Regions from separate parts of the Pseudoalteromonas sp. S4492 genome, predicted to be linked through region 2. Evidence: predicted binding sites of a transcription regulator. Region 2 holds the regulator's gene; the other holds the start of a gene.
The links. Region 2 encodes FliA, which starts transcription of late flagellar genes. Its sites were predicted from a motif close to CTAAAGNTNNNNNNNNNNNNGCCGATA; they were not measured.
Positions count from the first base shown of each region.

Region 1: a site for FliA is predicted at 5,595-5,621, ahead of pomA (flagellar motor protein PomA). Genes of this name have one in related genera too.

Region 1 is NZ_PNCP01000005.1:70,419-78,730, forward strand. Features, by position in the region: gene CWC28_RS02375 (ligand-binding sensor domain-containing diguanylate cyclase) at 1-2,265, shown strand, start outside; gene dxs (1-deoxy-D-xylulose-5-phosphate synthase) at 2,326-4,188, opposite strand; gene ispA ((2E,6E)-farnesyl diphosphate synthase) at 4,278-5,165, opposite strand; gene xseB (exodeoxyribonuclease VII small subunit) at 5,170-5,412, opposite strand; gene pomA (flagellar motor protein PomA) at 5,685-6,452, shown strand; gene CWC28_RS02400 (flagellar motor protein MotB) at 6,456-7,379, shown strand; gene CWC28_RS02405 (hypothetical protein) at 7,509-7,985, shown strand; gene CWC28_RS02410 (DNA topoisomerase III) at 8,052-8,312, shown strand, end outside.
Region 2 is NZ_PNCP01000004.1:74,231-82,542, reverse strand. Features, by position in the region: gene CWC28_RS01060 (protein-glutamate methylesterase/protein-glutamine glutaminase) at 1-236, opposite strand, end outside; gene CWC28_RS01055 (chemotaxis protein CheA) at 300-2,597, opposite strand; gene CWC28_RS01050 (protein phosphatase CheZ) at 2,613-3,380, opposite strand; gene cheY (chemotaxis response regulator CheY) at 3,398-3,781, opposite strand; gene CWC28_RS01040 (RNA polymerase sigma factor FliA) at 3,822-4,532, opposite strand; gene CWC28_RS01035 (MinD/ParA family ATP-binding protein) at 4,559-5,419, opposite strand; gene flhF (flagellar biosynthesis GTPase FlhF) at 5,412-6,890, opposite strand; gene flhA (flagellar biosynthesis protein FlhA) at 6,911-8,312, opposite strand, start outside.

The DNA of each region.
Region 1 (8,312 bases), on a different contig from region 2:
ATTTCGACTTACGGCCGACTGTTATTTCGTGATAACTCAGGGGATTGGCAATGGGTTGAGCCAAGCCAGCTCGATCAAAGCATTTGGTTTGCCGATATTTTCCGTGACAATCAAAATAACATTTGGCTGGCAAGCTTCAGTGAAGGCTTATGGCTTGCTCACGAGGGGCGTATTGAGCGTCACTCAGCTATCTCAAATATGACCGAAGCGGTGATGGCGATTAGCCAAGCACCTGATGGCAAATTATGGGTAGCTAACCGCAGCGGTGTCGGCTACTTCGATTACAACAAGAATTTTGTAAATCAAATTCCGAGTAATCAATTTGGTCGAGCTGCGGTACACGACTTACAATTTGATGGTGATCGTTTGTACATCGCAACAGGCCGCGGTGTGTTTTATTACGAAAACCAAAACTTGTATACGGTGCCGGGGCGAGCACTGCGCGATAACCCAGTATTCGCAATTAGCCGTTCTAGCAAAGGCGGTTTTTGGCTAGGTACAGGCCGCGGAATGTACCGCTTAAGTTATGGTGGTTTAACACCTTTTGCATACAATGCCTTCTTAAGTAGTAAATTTATTACCTATGTTCTGGATGAGCAAAACTTTGGCTTAATTGGCACCAGTAAAGGGGCGTATTACTTTACCGACCGCGGTATTGAAAAAATTGGCGACCAAACTAGCTTAGAAAGTGCCTACGTCACCAGTATTTTGAATATTGAAGGGGTGGGTATATTAATTGGCTCACTTAACGATGGTTTATTTTATCGCAGTACCAAAGGCCAATGGCGTCAGTTAGATGCGACCGATGGTCTACCTTATGGCTCTATTTTTAGTCTGGTTTACGATAAGCAATTAAAACGTATCTGGGTCAGCACCATGAAAGGCGTATACCGCATGCCGGTAGAGCAGTTTGGTACAGATATCGAGAGCTTAAAAGTAGAACAAGTGATTTCATCGTTTGACCGCCAACTAGATGGTAAAGCCAGTCAATGTTGTGCCGGCCTTGGCCACGATGCTGTAGCAGACACGGGTAACTCTATTTGGTACCCAAGCTTACAAGGTGTGGTAGAAATACCTAAGAGCGTTGAGCTTTTTGGTGTTCAAGCACTTAAGCCACGTATTGAAAGCTTGATCACGCCGCTTCGTCATTTAAGTACCGCAACCTTAGGTGATAAACCACAGCTGCAAATTGATGAACGCGATGTAACGTTAAAATACACCGCGATTGATTATTATGCCCCTTCAAGTATCGAGTTCCGCTATCGCTTAAGTGGCTTAGACAGTGATTGGCGTTATGCCAATACTCGTCGTGAGGCAATTTATACCAACTTACCGCCAGGGTCGTTTTTATTCCAACTTGAAGCAAAGCGCCGTGGTGAAGATTGGCAAAAAGCACGTCGTACTGAGTACAGCTTTGTAGTGCCGCGCCGTTTTGATGAGACTATTTATTTTAGACTCTTGATCACCAGTAGCTTTATTTTACTGTTCTACCTTGTATTTTGGGTATTTAGAGCGCAAGAGAAACGTAAGCAATTAGCGCTTGAAAGCTTAGTAACAGAACGAACCGTAGAGCTTCGAGAAGCCAACGATAAGCTTAACCAAGTGAATTCACAGCTTAAGTTAGTTAGTCACTCAGATGAGCTTACAGGGTTACGTAGTCGCCGCTTCTTATTTGATCAGCTCCCTAAAGATATCGAACACTTCCAGCGTAACTCGCAGTCATTGCAAGCGCAGGGTAAGTCGCTCGTTCTATTGATAATTAACTTTGATAACTTCAGTCGCATTAATGATGCGTATGGCCCCCTTGCTGGCGATAGCTGTTTACAACAAATGGCGACTTTATTGAATAGTCGTACTCAAGGTTCTGACTATGTTGCACGCTGGAGTGGCGATGAGTTTTTACTCTTACTACGTGACTTCAAACGCACAGCGATAGACAATTATGTGGCCGATTTATGTGAAGCAATTGCAGCAAACCTATTTAGATTACCGAATGGAGAATCGACCACCATTACTGCGTCGATTGGCTGGTCTTTCTACCCATTACCTTTATTGGGTGGCCAAGTTATTGGTTGGGAAACCTCAGTTAACCTTGCCGATATCGCACTGCACCAAGTTAAAAAGCGCGGTGGCGATGGCGTTGCAAATATTACCTTTGATGAGCAATTAGATGCGTTTGAGTTCGAGCAAAGCAACAATGTTGATCAGCAACTTAGTGCACTACAAGCTAATGGCTTAGCCGATATTAAAATTTGGATGCGCTAGCGTTTCTATTGGTATTAAAAAAGGAGCCTTAAGGCTCCTTTTTTGTGAATGGTGTTTGGCTTAAGCCATGAACTCTTTGATGCGAGTTAAGATACCATTTGCATCTAGGCCCATTTCGGCATGCATTTCATCTTGCGTACCATGCTTAATGAATTCATCTGGAATACCTAAGTTCAAGATAGTCACATTTGCTTTAATTGCAGCTAAGTATTCATTCACAGCAGAACCTGCACCGCCAGCAATGGCGTTGTCTTCTAAGGTAACAATCACATCATGGTTATTAAGTAACTCACTAATAGCATCAGTATCAAGCGGTTTGATAAAGCGCATATCAATGACTGTTGCGTTAAGCGCTTCTGCAGCTACTTTGGCGTTCTCTAAAAGCGTACCGAACGACAAGATGGCCACTTTGCTACCTTGTTTGATACTACGCGCTTTACCAATTTCAATCGCACTCATGGTTGATTCAACCTCACACGTGCCTGCACTACCACGCGGGTAACGAACAGCGACAGGTTGATTGCATTGGTAACCAGTATAAAGCATTTGACGGCACTCGTTCGTGTCGCTTGGTGCCATGATAACCATATTAGGAATACAGCGCATAAAGCTTAAGTCATAAGCACCTTGGTGAGTTTCACCATCTGCACCAACAATACCAGCACGGTCAATAGCAAATAAAACAGGTAAGTTTTGTAATGCTACATCGTGGATAAGTTGATCGTACGCACGTTGTAAAAAGCTTGAATAAATAGCAACAACAGGCTTCAAACCTTCACATGCAAAGCCAGCAGCAAGCGTTACAGCATGTTGCTCTGCAATCGCCACATCAAAGTATTGAGCTGGATACTCTTTTGAAAAACGTACCATGCCTGAGCCTTCACGCATCGCTGGGGTAATTGCCATTAGCTTGTCGTCTTGTGCTGCCATATCACATAACCAGTCACCAAACACATTTGAGAATGTGGCAGCGCCTGGTTTTGATTTTGGTAATTTTGACATGCTCGGATCAAATTTTGGTACACCATGGTAACCAATTGGATCCGCTTCAGCAGGCTTATAACCTTTACCTTTTTGCGTTTTAATATGCAGTAACTGCGGGCCTTTAAGGTTACGCATATTACGTAAGGTATCAACCAACATATTTACATCATGACCATCAATTGGGCCGATGTAGTTTAGGCCTAATTCTTCAAAGAACGTGCCTGGAATGACCATACCTTTTAAGTGTTCTTCCATGCGGCTAGCAAGTTCTTTCACTGGCGGTAAACCTGAAAGCAGCTTTTTACTGCCTTCACGAATATTGGTGTAGAAACTACCAGATAAAATACGAGCAAAGTGATTATTTAGTGCACCTACGTTTTCTGAAATCGACATTTCATTATCGTTTAAGATAATTAACACGTTAGGGTTTACATCACCCATGTGATTCATTGCTTCAAATGCCATACCCGCCGTAATCGCACCATCGCCAATAACCGCTACAGTTTTACGATCTTTACCTTCTTTTTCAGCGGCAATGGCCATGCCTAAGGCTGCTGAAATTGAGGTGCTCGAATGGCCAACACTGAAAGTGTCGTAAGGGCTTTCTTCACGGAATGGGAAAGGGTGCAAACCGTCTTTTTGACGGATAGTATGCATTTGGTCACGGCGACCCGTTAAGATTTTGTGCGGGTATGCTTGATGACCCACATCCCATACTAAACGATCTTCAGGAGTGTTATAAACATAATGCAGCGCAACTGTTAGTTCAACAGTGCCTAAACCTGATGCTAAATGACCACTACTTTGCGAAACCGAGTTAAGTAGGTATTCGCGTAACTCTTTACTAAACGCAGGTAACTTGTCTTGCGCTAAATCACGCAGTTGTGCTGGTTCGTCAACCAAACTTAATAATGGATACTTGCTACTATCAAGTGTCATGATTTTTTATACATCCTTCGCTAACCAGAGTGCATTATAGCCCATTGCTGCTCTGATTTTTTAGTTATTTTGTCTTTCTTTTGTAGGCATTAATAATTACGTTCAACGATATAGCTAGCAAGGCTCGCCAGTTCGCTGGTGTCGTAATCAATTGCCTCAAGAGCTTGATGAGCTTGAGCCAGTAAATCTTGTGCTTTTTGCTTTGCGCCAGCCATACCTAATAAAGCAGGGTAAGTTGCTTTATTAGCTGCAATATCTGAACCTTGTGGTTTACCCAATGTTTCAGTATCAGCTTCTACATCAAGGATATCGTCTTGTACCTGAAAAGCCAGTCCTATTGCTTGGCCAAATAGGTTTAATTGCGCGAGGGTATGTTCATCGCAATTTTTAGCACACAACGCACCAAGTGTAATTGCACAATTAAGTAATGCGCCTGTTTTTAGCTGGTGAATGCGCTCCAGCTGTTCAACAGTAATTTGTTTATCGGTCGCTTCGATATCCAGTGCTTGTCCACCTACCATACCCTCAATACCTGAGGCTTTGCTTAACGAGGCTATCATTTTTACTTGTTGCGTAGCTGAAACTGCAAATTGATGGTTGGCGATTAAATCAAATGCCAGTGTTTGTAATGCATCTCCGGCAAGTATGGCTTGCGCTTCCCCGTAAACAATATGACAGGTAGGACGGCCACGTCTTAAGTCATCATCATCCATGGCAGGTAGGTCATCATGGACTAATGAGTAGCTATGAATACACTCAATAGCAGCGGCAAGAATATCAAGATCGGCTTTGTCTGCGCCCATCATTCGGCCAGTTGCATAAACAAGGTAGGGACGTAAGCGCTTACCACCATTTAAAACACCATAATGCGTGGCTTCTTTGATGGTTTTTTCGGTATTAAGTGGTCGTTCGAAATAGCGATTTAAATGTGCTTCAACGTCTTCTCGAGCGCGTTGTAGTTGTTCTTTTAATTGCACTTAATTAGTCCAGGTTTGAATCAAAATTGCTAAGAGGCGCTTGGCTATCGTTGCCCATTAAAATGGCAACCTTTTGTTCGGCTTGTTGTAACTTACCAGATGAAGCATTCGCCAGCGCAATGCCGCGTTCAAACTGTTTTAGTGACTGCTCTAGCGACAGTTCACCTTGCTCCATTTGTGCAACAATTTGAGATAATTCATCCAGTGCTTCTTCAAAGCTTAAGTTTTCTGGTTTCTTTGTTGCCATTGTGGCCTCGATAGCTGTTAGAAAGTGAGGCCAATTTTAGGGGGAATGCTAAACTAGGTCAAAGAATGATGTGTTTTTTTACGCATAATCCATTTTCAATATGCTATTTTTACGGTTTTAGATACAGCTTAAACTTGTAGCTTAAAAATCTTACATTAAAATAAAATTAATTCATTTAATGATTTAAGTATTTCAATTGCTTGCCGATAAGCAGTTAATAATAAAAATTTGATGCCTATGGGTGTCGTGTAATTGTTCCTCTGGAGGGGTATGTGGATTTAGCAACCATAATAGGTATTCTTGGTGCCATAGGCTTAATTGCTATGTCGATGGTGTTAAGTAGTGACGGCCAAGTTGCAATGTTTTACAACACGCCTTCGGTGGTCATTGTATTTGGTGGTTCGATTTTTATCGTATTATCGAATTTCACTATGGGGCAATTTTTGGGCATTGGTAAGGTCGCTGCGAAAGCCTTTATGTTCAAAATTGAATCGCCAGAAGAATTAATCGAAAAAGCAGTAGAATTAGCTGACTCAGCACGTAAAGGTGGTTTCTTAGCATTAGAAGAAGCCGAAATCCCTAACGGCTTTATGCGTAAAGGGGTTGATATGTTAGTGGATGGTCATGATGCTGATGTGGTACGAGCTACACTGCAAAAAGATATTTCCCTTACTGCTACTCGCCATGAAATTGGTGCAGGCTTATTTAAGTCCCTCGCCGATATCGCTCCAGCGATGGGGATGATCGGTACACTGATCGGTCTGGTTGCTATGTTGTCAAACATGGATGACCCTAAAGCAATCGGTCCTGCAATGGCGGTTGCTCTTTTAACAACACTTTATGGTGCTTTCTTAGCAAACGTTGTTGCTATTCCTATTCAGGTAAAACTAGAGCTGCGTAAAGATGAGGAAGCGCTTAACCAACGCTTAATTCTTGATGCAGTACTGGGTATTCAAGATGGCCAAAACCCGAAAGTGATTGAAGGTATCTTGAAAAACTACTTGGCTGAATCAAAACGTAAAGTTGATACCGAGGAGTAGGGGATGTCTGATCAAGAGTGCAAATGCCCACCACCAGGCTTACCTGCTTGGATGGGAACTTTCGCAGATTTAATGTCACTATTAATGTGTTTCTTTGTACTCTTACTTGCCTTCTCTGAAATGGATGTACTGAAGTTCAAGCAAATTGCCGGCTCTATGAAGTTTGCTTTCGGTGTACAAAATAAAATAGAAGTAAAAGATATTCCTAAAGGAACCTCAGTCATTGCCATGGAGTTCACGCCTGGTAAGCCTGAACCCACTCCAATTGAAACGATTCAACAACAAACCGTAGAAATGACGCAGCAAATGCTTGAGTTTCAGGCCGGCGACGAAAGCTCTGCCGGTGGTCGTCAAGAGCAACGCGGTAACAAGCGTGGTGGTGAGTCACAAAGTACGGCTCAGCAACAAGCCTTGGAACAGTCAATTTCTGCGGCTGATCAAGAACAAACAAATGAACTTGTGAAGAAAATTGCCCAGCAGCTAGAACAGCAAATAATGGATGGGGCAATTGAGCTTGAGTCATTAGGCCAACAAATTATTATTCGCATTCGAGAAAATGGTTCATTCCCGTCTGGCAGTGCGTTTTTACAGCCAAAATTTAAACCGATTATTCGAGATATCGCCACGCTGTTAAAAGATGTGCCGGGCGAAATTACCGTGTCAGGGCATACTGATGATTTCCAAGTATCGAATGAGCTTTATACGAATAACTGGGATTTATCATCAAAACGCGCAGTGGCAGTCGCCAGTGAAATGGAAAAAGCACCAGGCTTTGATAAGTCACGAATGGTCGTGGTAGGGCATGCTGAAACAAGGCCCCTTGTACCGAATGTGACCGATGAAGATCGTAAACGAAATCGCCGTGTTGAAATCTCTATCATGCAAGGCAAAGCACACGAATCTGACCCTATTGATGTAAGGCCGTAAATCAATTAAAGTGAAACTTCATTAACACATGTAATGGAGTATAAAAATGAAAAAAGTTGATAAATATAGCTACATGCCAGGCAATGGTGATGGCGGTGATGATGATAAAACTGATTAAGACGCTTTATTGTGCCTGATTGGTTTGAACAAATTAGAGTTATTTTGAGCAATAGCTGGGTGTTCATTTTGAGCCCAGCTATTATTATTTTTTATCTTCGTAAAGACTGGCCTGCATTTTACTTTGCTGTTATCACAGCCGCTTTCTTCCTATACGGGACTCTTATTTATTCTGCTTTAAAAGCATTTGATGACATTTATATCTGGCGCTATGTCGTTTGGGCTTTTAATGATATTGCTTGGATGGCTGTCATTGCTTACTTAGGTATTAAAGATAAAGTTTACTTATGGCAAAGTGCTTTGGGGCAACTTGTTGTTATAATGGCGCCCATTTTGCAATTGTTTCGTTTAGTTGACCGCCATCTGTGGGATTTGTCATACAGCACTTACATGTATAAGACCCTGCTACCGCTAATCAATATTGGGACTGTGGTCGTCTGCTATCTACCCCTCATTTACCTTTTTACTCGACGTAGCCCGCAGACGTAAGTCATTCCTTAGTTAAAATTCTTGTGCTAGACTACTGTTTATAAAAACAGTATTTAGTGTTGCGTTATGAAACTTTACATTGCCGAAAAACCGTCCTTGGCGCGAGCCATTGCAGATGCATTGCCTAAACCACAAAAAAAACAGGATGGTTATATAGAGCTTGCTAATGGTGATTGTGTTTCTTGGTGTATTGGTCATTTGCTTGAACAAGCAGAGCCAGATGATTACGATGCAAGTTTTAAAAAGTGGCGATTTGAGCACTTACCTATCGTGCCAGAACAATGGCAATTAAAACCTAAAGCAAAAACACGCAAACAACTTACTGTA
Region 2 (8,312 bases):
AAGATAGGAGTCGGTGTTGCTGCCATTATTTCTTTCACGGCACTAATGCCATCAAGAACTGGCATTTCAACATCCATAGTAATTACATCAGGTCTTAATTCACGGGCTTTATCTACCGCTTCACGACCATTTACGGCAAAACCAATTACCTGAATATTGCTGTCTTGCTCTAAAATTTCGCTCACTCTACGGCGAAAAAAGCTTGAATCATCAACAACTAATACTTTGACTGCCATTGGCACTCTCTTGTTTTATTTCATTGAAAGTGCAGCTTGAGCGCTGCACTTTACTATTTATTATTAGCCAACGTAGTGCTTCAGCATGCTAGGTACGTCTAAAATAAGTGCGATACCCCCATCAGACGTGATGGTTGCACCAGCCATACCCGGTGTGCCTTGCAATAATGCATCAAGAGGTTTAATTACCACCTCTTCTTGACCAATTAACGAGTCAACCACAAAGCCCACTTGTTTAGTGCCTATTTGAACAATAACCACGTGACCTTCTGCTTTGCGCTCTTGGCGGTTGGCTCCTTTTACTAACCAATGTTGTAAGTAGAAAAGCGGTATCGCTTTTTCACGTACAATAATTGTCAGCTGACCATCCACTACGTTTGTTTTCGTTAAATCAAGATGGAATATTTCGCTTACACCAGCAAGTGGTAAAGCAAATGTTTGCTCACCAACAATAACCATTAAGGTTGGTAGAATCGCAAGCGTCAACGGCACCTTGATTTCAAGTGCAGTCCCTACACCTAATTCAGACTGAATATTAACTGAGCCGTTTAATTGGGTGATTTTAGTTTTCACTACATCCATACCCACGCCACGGCCTGAAATATCAGAGATTTCTTCTTTCGTTGAGAAACCTGGCGCAAAAATTAGATTATATGCTTCTGTATCTGATAAACGGCTTGCTTGGTCATGGTCGATAACACCTTTGGTGATCGCAATTTTCTTCAGTTTCTCTGCATCCATACCCGCACCATCATCGCGGATAGTAAGTAGGATGTGGTCACCTTCTTGCGAAGCCGACAGGGTTACAGTACCTGTACGCGGCTTGCCTGCTGCTTCACGCACATCAGGCATTTCAATACCATGGTCAACCGAGTTACGCACTAAGTGCACTAAAGGATCGGCCAGAGCTTCTACTAAGTTTTTATCTAAATCGGTTTCTTCACCAACTAATTGTAAGTTGATGTCTTTTCTTAAGCTACGCGCTAAGTCACGAACAACGCGTGGAAAACGACCAAAGACTTTCTTGATTGGCTGCATGCGGGTTTTCATAACCGCACCTTGCAAGTCAGCTGTCACCACATCTAGATTAGAAATAGCTTTACCCATTGACTCGCTGTTGCTGTTATTAGCAAGGCTTACCAAACGGTTACGAACCAATACTAACTCACCCACCATATTCATGATTTCATCAAGGCGTTTTGTATCAACACGTACGGTTGTTTCAGCCTGTGGTGGTGGCGCTTTCTTTGGCGCTGCTGCAGCGACGGGAGCTTTTTCCGGTGCTTTTGCTGGAGCTGGCGCTGGTTTACTTGCTGCTGGTGCAGGTTGAGCCGCAGGTTTTGAAGCTGCTGGTTGAGCTGGTTTTGCAGGCTCCACTTTAGGCGTTTCTGGCGCTTTTTCTGGCGCAGCCGTTTCTAAAGACTGTGGCGCACTGCCTTTCCCATGTAATTCGTCAAGTAAGGCTTCAAACTCGTCATCGCTAATTTCATCGTCTGAACCACTACTTGTTGCTTCTGCAGCAGGTGTTGGTGCAACAGGTTCAGCAGCTTTAACAGGTTCTGACTGAGCAACTTTATCTTGTTTTACTTCACCGAAATTGCCAACGCCGTGTAACTCATCTAATAAGCTGTCAAATTCGTCATCAGTGATGTCGTCACTGTCGCTACTAATTACATCTGGCGTGGTTGAAGCAGGACCTTGCCCCTTGCCATGAAGCTCATCAAGTAGGCTTTCAAATTCATCTTCGGTGATTTCGTCAATGTTCTGTGATTCAGGCTTGCTATCTGCAAGACCACCGCCATCAAACAACATGTCGAAAGCAAATGGGTCATCTTCATCAATATTATCTGTCGCGATATCAGCTGTAACGTCAGGCGTATCGACAACTGGCTCTTCAATAACAGGCTCTTCAGGTGCAACTGCAACATCGCCTGCTACAGAAATATCTTCACCAGCGAGCTCTTCTGCTGTAGGTGGCTGGCTTAATTTATGAAGAACATCTAATAGGGCTTGATCTGCGGGCTCTGGTTGTTCGCGATTTTGAATCGTAGCGAACATTTCATTGATAGTGTCGAGGGCCTGTAGGATTACATCCATCAGCTCAGGTGTAACTGTACGCACACCTTGACGTAATAAATCGAAAACATTCTCTGCACCATGACACGCATCAACAAGCTCTGTCATGCTCAAGAAACCTGCACCACCTTTTACAGTGTGAAAGCCTCTAAAAATGGCGTTTAAAAGATCTTTGTCTTCTGGGTTATTTTCAAGCTCGACTAATTGCTCTGACAAAAGCTCTAAGATTTCCCCTGCTTCAACAAGGAAATCCTGTAATATATCTTCATCGACTTCAAAGCTCATGCAGCTACTCTCCTCTTAGAAGCCCAGACTTGATAATAGGTCATCGACTTCATCTTGTCCTGAGACAACATCATCGCGAGACTCACTATCAATAATCGGCCCTTCAGGACCTGCTAGTGTATCACTGGTCGCAGGTGCTTTTTCTATGGCCTGTTTTTCTTGTTGTTGATGACCATCTTCTTGACTGCCAAACACAGTTAAGAGATTAATTAAACTGTCTTCTACTTCACGCACTAATTCGATAACTCGGCGGATAACCTGCCCCGTTAAGTCTTGATAGTCCTGAGCCATCAACACATTAGTCATCAAACCTTGTAATTCGTCGGTTTTGGTGTGCGAGTTATTCATGAACTTATCTAAGCTATGACATAACGATTTAAATTCACCGAGTTCAATTTCTCGGCTCATTAAACGATCCCAAGTGGGTTTTATTGTTGCGATTTCATCAGCAAGTTGTTGTGCAATCGGTAAACTTGCTTCAACCGCATCCATGGTTTTATTTGCGGCGCTTTCTGTCATTTCCATAACATAATTTAAGCGCTGCTTAGCGTCTGGGATCGCTTCGGTAGTTAAATCGGCGAGACGAGTATCTAAGTCAAAGTTTTTTAACGCTTCATGAAGCTGACGCGTCAATTTACCGACTTCAGCAAACAACTCTGATTGTTCTTTTGATGCAGCTTCAAGAATCAGCTTATCGGCTTTTTCTTGTTCACCATTTTCAAGATACTCAACAAGTTGACGAGCTTGCTCTAAACTTATTTGAGGCGCAGCAAGTGCTGACATAAGCCTCTCCCCTTAGATTAACCTAAACGTTCGAACACTTTTTCCAATTTGGTTTTAAGTGTCGCAGCAGTGAATGGTTTAACGATATAGCCATTAACACCTGCTTGAGCAGCAGCAACAATTTGTTCTTTTTTCGCTTCAGCTGTCACCATTAATACAGGAATATGCTTAAGGCTATCATCAGCACGAATTGCGCGTAACAAATCAATACCTTGCATACCAGGCATGTTCCAATCTGTTACAACAAAATCAAATTCTTGATTTTGTAGCATTGGTAATGCTGTTGAACCGTCGTCAGCTTCCTGCACATTGGTAAAACCTAAATCCCTTAATAGATTTTTAATGATACGTCTCATTGTAGAAAAATCATCAACAACAAGAATTTTCATGTTTTTATCCAAAACATCCTCCGGTGAGGTTTGAACCTTTATTTACTTACTACTAATTAATCCAGTCATTGATTTTTGCTTTGAGCTTAATCATCGCCTGACCATGTATTTGACTCACACGCGACTCGCTAACATCGAGTATGTGTCCTATTTCTTTTAAGTTCATTTCGTCGTTGTAGTACAAAGACAAAACAAGAGCATCTCTTTCTGGTAACGATTGGATTGCCGTTAATAGAGACAGGTTAAACCGCTCATTTTTAACGTTATTAAACGGTTTGTCTAGTCCTAAATCCTGACCTACTGGTGTGATGACGTCTTCATCTACGCCTAAGTCTTCTATACCTAATACTTTACTCGAATTTACATCATGTAGAATATGATGGTACTCATCCAGTGTAATATCAAGTTTTTCAGCTACTTCAGTGTCTTTTGGTTCACGATTTAGCGTACTTTCTAATTCAGATATGGTTTCAGCCACAAGGCGGGCATTGCGGTGAACTGAGCGTGGCGCCCAATCACCTCTACGAATTTCGTCTAACATCGCACCACGAATACGAATACCTGCGAAAGTTTCGAAGCTTGCACCTTTGCTAGCATCAAAGTTTTTTGACGCTTCAATCAGGCCAATCATACCTGATTGAATTAAATCATCGAGTTGCACACTGGCAGGTAAACGAGCAATTAGATGGCACGCCACTTTTTTAACTAAAGAGGCATGTTTTTCAACAATCGCATTCAGATTCTGTGCTGATTGATATCCCATCGCTTTATTCACCGATGTTGTCATAGTTAGCCGTTTACTAGTTTTTCAATAAAAAATTCTAAATGGCCAGACGGTTGATTAGGGATCGGCCACTTAACTGCTTTTGTTGCTAATGTTTTGAACGCTACCGCTGCCGGTGAGTTCGGGAATAATTCAACAATCACTTTTTGACGACGCGTTGATTTACGCATGTTCTCGTCATAAGGAATGGTTGCTACTAACTCCATTGAAACATCTAAAAAACGATCCGTTACTTTTGAAAGTTTAGCAAATAATTCTTGCCCTTCACGCATACTGCGCACCATATTGGCAACAATTTTAAATTTGTATACGCCATGCTCACGGCTCAGGACTTTAATAAGTGCGTAAGCATCGGTAATTGAGGTAGGTTCATCACATACAACCACAACAACATCTTGGGCTGCACGAGAAAAGCTTAATACCATGTCAGAAATACCCGCAGCGGTATCGACAATTAAAATATCAAACTCGGTGTTTAACTCGCTAAAAGCGCGAATAAGGCCTGCATGCTCTGAAGGTGTTAATTCCACCATGCTTTGTGAGCCAGACGTTGCTGGTACAATTTTAATGCCTGCAGGGCCTTCAACAAGTATTTCATCAAGCTCACACTCGCCTGATAAAACATGAGATAAGTTACGTTCAACACGAAGGCCAAGCATTACGTCACAGTTTGCCAGACCTAAATCGGCATCTAATACTAATACACGATTACCTAGCTGACCTAATGCGATTGCGGTATTGAGTGAAACGTTGGTTTTACCCACACCACCTTTACCGCCAGTAACAGCGATAACTTTAACGCCACTATTATTATTTTGATTCATTTTGCGCAGGCCGCTTGCTTGATCTAATACTGTGTTAATCATACATCCCTACTGTGTTCGACGCTACTGCTTGACGTCTTGAATGTTGTGCTTTTGCTCGTTTTAAATACAATTGTTCAGCTTTTTTCACTAGTTTTTCAGCATTCGCTACGCGAATATCCTCAGGAACGCGCTGACCGTTAGTAAGATACCCTATTGGCAGACGATTTTGAATCGCTATGCTAATAATCTCACCTAAACTTAAAGATTCATCCAATTTAGTGAAGATACAGCCACTTAGGTGAACCTTTTTAAAGTGTCTTACGGTTTCTTGCAAGACATTAATCTGTGCTGTTGCACTTAATACTAAATAACTACGAATATCAACACGCTGATTACGCATTAGGGTGTTTAATTGCTCAGTTAAACGTAAGTCGCGTTGGCTCATACCCGCTGTGTCTATTAATACTAGACGCTTATTACGTAAATGGTATAACACTTCTGCTAATTCATTCGCATCTTTTACTTGCTTTACGCCACAGCCAATAATACGACCATAAGTCGCCAATTGTTCGTAGGCACCAATTCTGTAAGTATCAGTAGTGATCAACGCCACTTTATCGGCGCCATATTTTTGCGCACCTAATGCAGCTAGTTTTGCAACTGTAGTAGTTTTACCAACGCCTGTTGGTCCCACTAACGCAAATACACCGCCTTGACGCAATATTTCGTTATTCGTTGTATGCATTTGGTTTTCAACCATTTGCAGTAATGCTTGCCATGCTTGTTGGCGAGATACATCGTCAGGAATGAAACACGCCATTTGCTCTGCTACATCACGCTCAATGCCCATACCAGCTAAGCGGTCAATCATACACGCACGAGTCGGATCGCGACGGGCCATGTCTTGTTGCATTAAGCCAGAAACTTGGTGTTCAAGTAATTGACGGATCGCGTTCATTTCTTCGCGCATGGTCGTCATTTCTGACTGATTAGCTGGCGCAGCGCTTTTGTGCTCTGCTGGTGAATCTAAATCATCAAAACCAGAATCTAAGTCGTCATCAAAACCTAAGCTATGCGCTTGAGTTTGCACACGAGGCGCTGCTTGTTGTTGAAAACGAGGAGCGTGTGCATACTCAGGTTGTTGTTGCTGATAGCTAGGTGCTTTAGGCTGATAGTGTTCACTGGTATCGATACCAGATTGGCTAAACATTGATGCAAGCTCTGGCGAACGAGGGCGTGGGGCTTGACGCTCAAGTAACGCTTGTAGGCTATCAGCAACTTTCGCTTGCGGCTCAGGCTTGGCACGCATTGGCTCTGGCTTAACAAAGTTATGCTGTGGTGCAGGTTTTGCTTGCACCACAGGTGCTGCTTCGGCTTTCGGGGCTGCTTTGTCATAGTCAACTGCTGCAACGATTTCAACACCGTTAGCAAGCTTTTTGTTCGACATAATAACCGCATCAACACCTAGTTCATCTTTCACTTCTTTCAGTGCTGTGCGCATATCTTTAGCAAAAAAACGTTTAATTTTCATGGTTCAACCCCTTTACTATCCTATTGTTGGCCTACTGAGCTGACAATCTTAATCTGTCTTTCGTCTGGTACCTCTTGGTAAGACATCACCCTTAAACCTGGGATGGTGTACTTAACGAATCGAGATAACACAGTACGTAACATTCCTGACGTTAACAGTATCGAAGGTTCACCGGCCATTTCTTGGTTTTGATGCGCTTCATTCAATGATTGTTGAAGTCGCTCTGCAAGGCCTGGCTCTATTCCGGCACCTTCGTCACCTGCATTCTGAAGTGACTGATGCAACATCTGTTCCAACTCAGGCGCCAAGGTTATGACAGGGATCTCAGAAGACATACCAACAGCGTCTTGAACGATAAGTCTGCGCAGTGAAATTCGCACTGCAGCCGTTAGTACATCAGGGTCTTGGCTACGCGGGCCATACTCAACAAGGGTTTGAACAATTGAACGCATATCGCGAATTGCTACCCCTTCATTGAGTAAGTTTTGTAGCACTTTAACAACAGTAGTAAGTGGTAATACGTCAGGAACCAGACCTTCAACAAGTCGAGGATGGCTCTTCGCTAACATATCTAATAAGTTTTGAACTTCTTCATGACCCAGTAGTAAAGCTGCGCTATTAGTGAGTAACTGACTAATATGAGTTGCAACCACAGTCGCTGAATCAACCACAGTATAGCCAAGTGACTGTGCTTCATCTTTTTGATCTGGTTTGATCCAAACCGCATCTAGACCAAATGCAGGATCTTTTGTTGCAACCCCTTTGATTGGACCAAATACTTGGCCTGGGTTGATTGCTAACTCATCACCATGTTTCAACTCACCCTCACCGCTTGAAACACCCATCATAGTGATTCTGTAAGCATTCGGATCAAGTTCTAAGTTATCGCGAATGTGCACAGGAGGTACCAAGAAGCCAAGCTCCTGAGACAGTTTCTTACGCACACCTTTGATACGATTTAACAGTTCCCCACCTTGAGATTGGTCAACAAGTGGAATTAAGCGATAACCTACTTCTAAACCAATAACATCAACTTGCTGTACGTCATCCCAGCCAAGCTCTTTTTGCTCTTGTTTATTAGCAACACCTGTACCTGGCGCACCACCATTTGCTTCTTGCTCTGCTTTTTCTGCTTCAGCTTTGGCTTTTTGTTGTTGGGTGAAATAAGCAAGGTAACCCAGTAATGCACCTAAACTTAAAAATGCGATATGCGGCATACCTGGTACTAGACCCATGATGATCAAAATACCTGATGCGATATAAAGAGACTTTTCGTTACCTAACTGGTTCTTAACTTGATCGCCCATATTGTGCGATTCATTTTGACGAGTAACGACGATTGCAGTACCGATTGACAGTAACAGTGAAGGTAGCTGTGCAACAAGACCATCACCAATGGTTAGTAAAGTATACACTTCCATC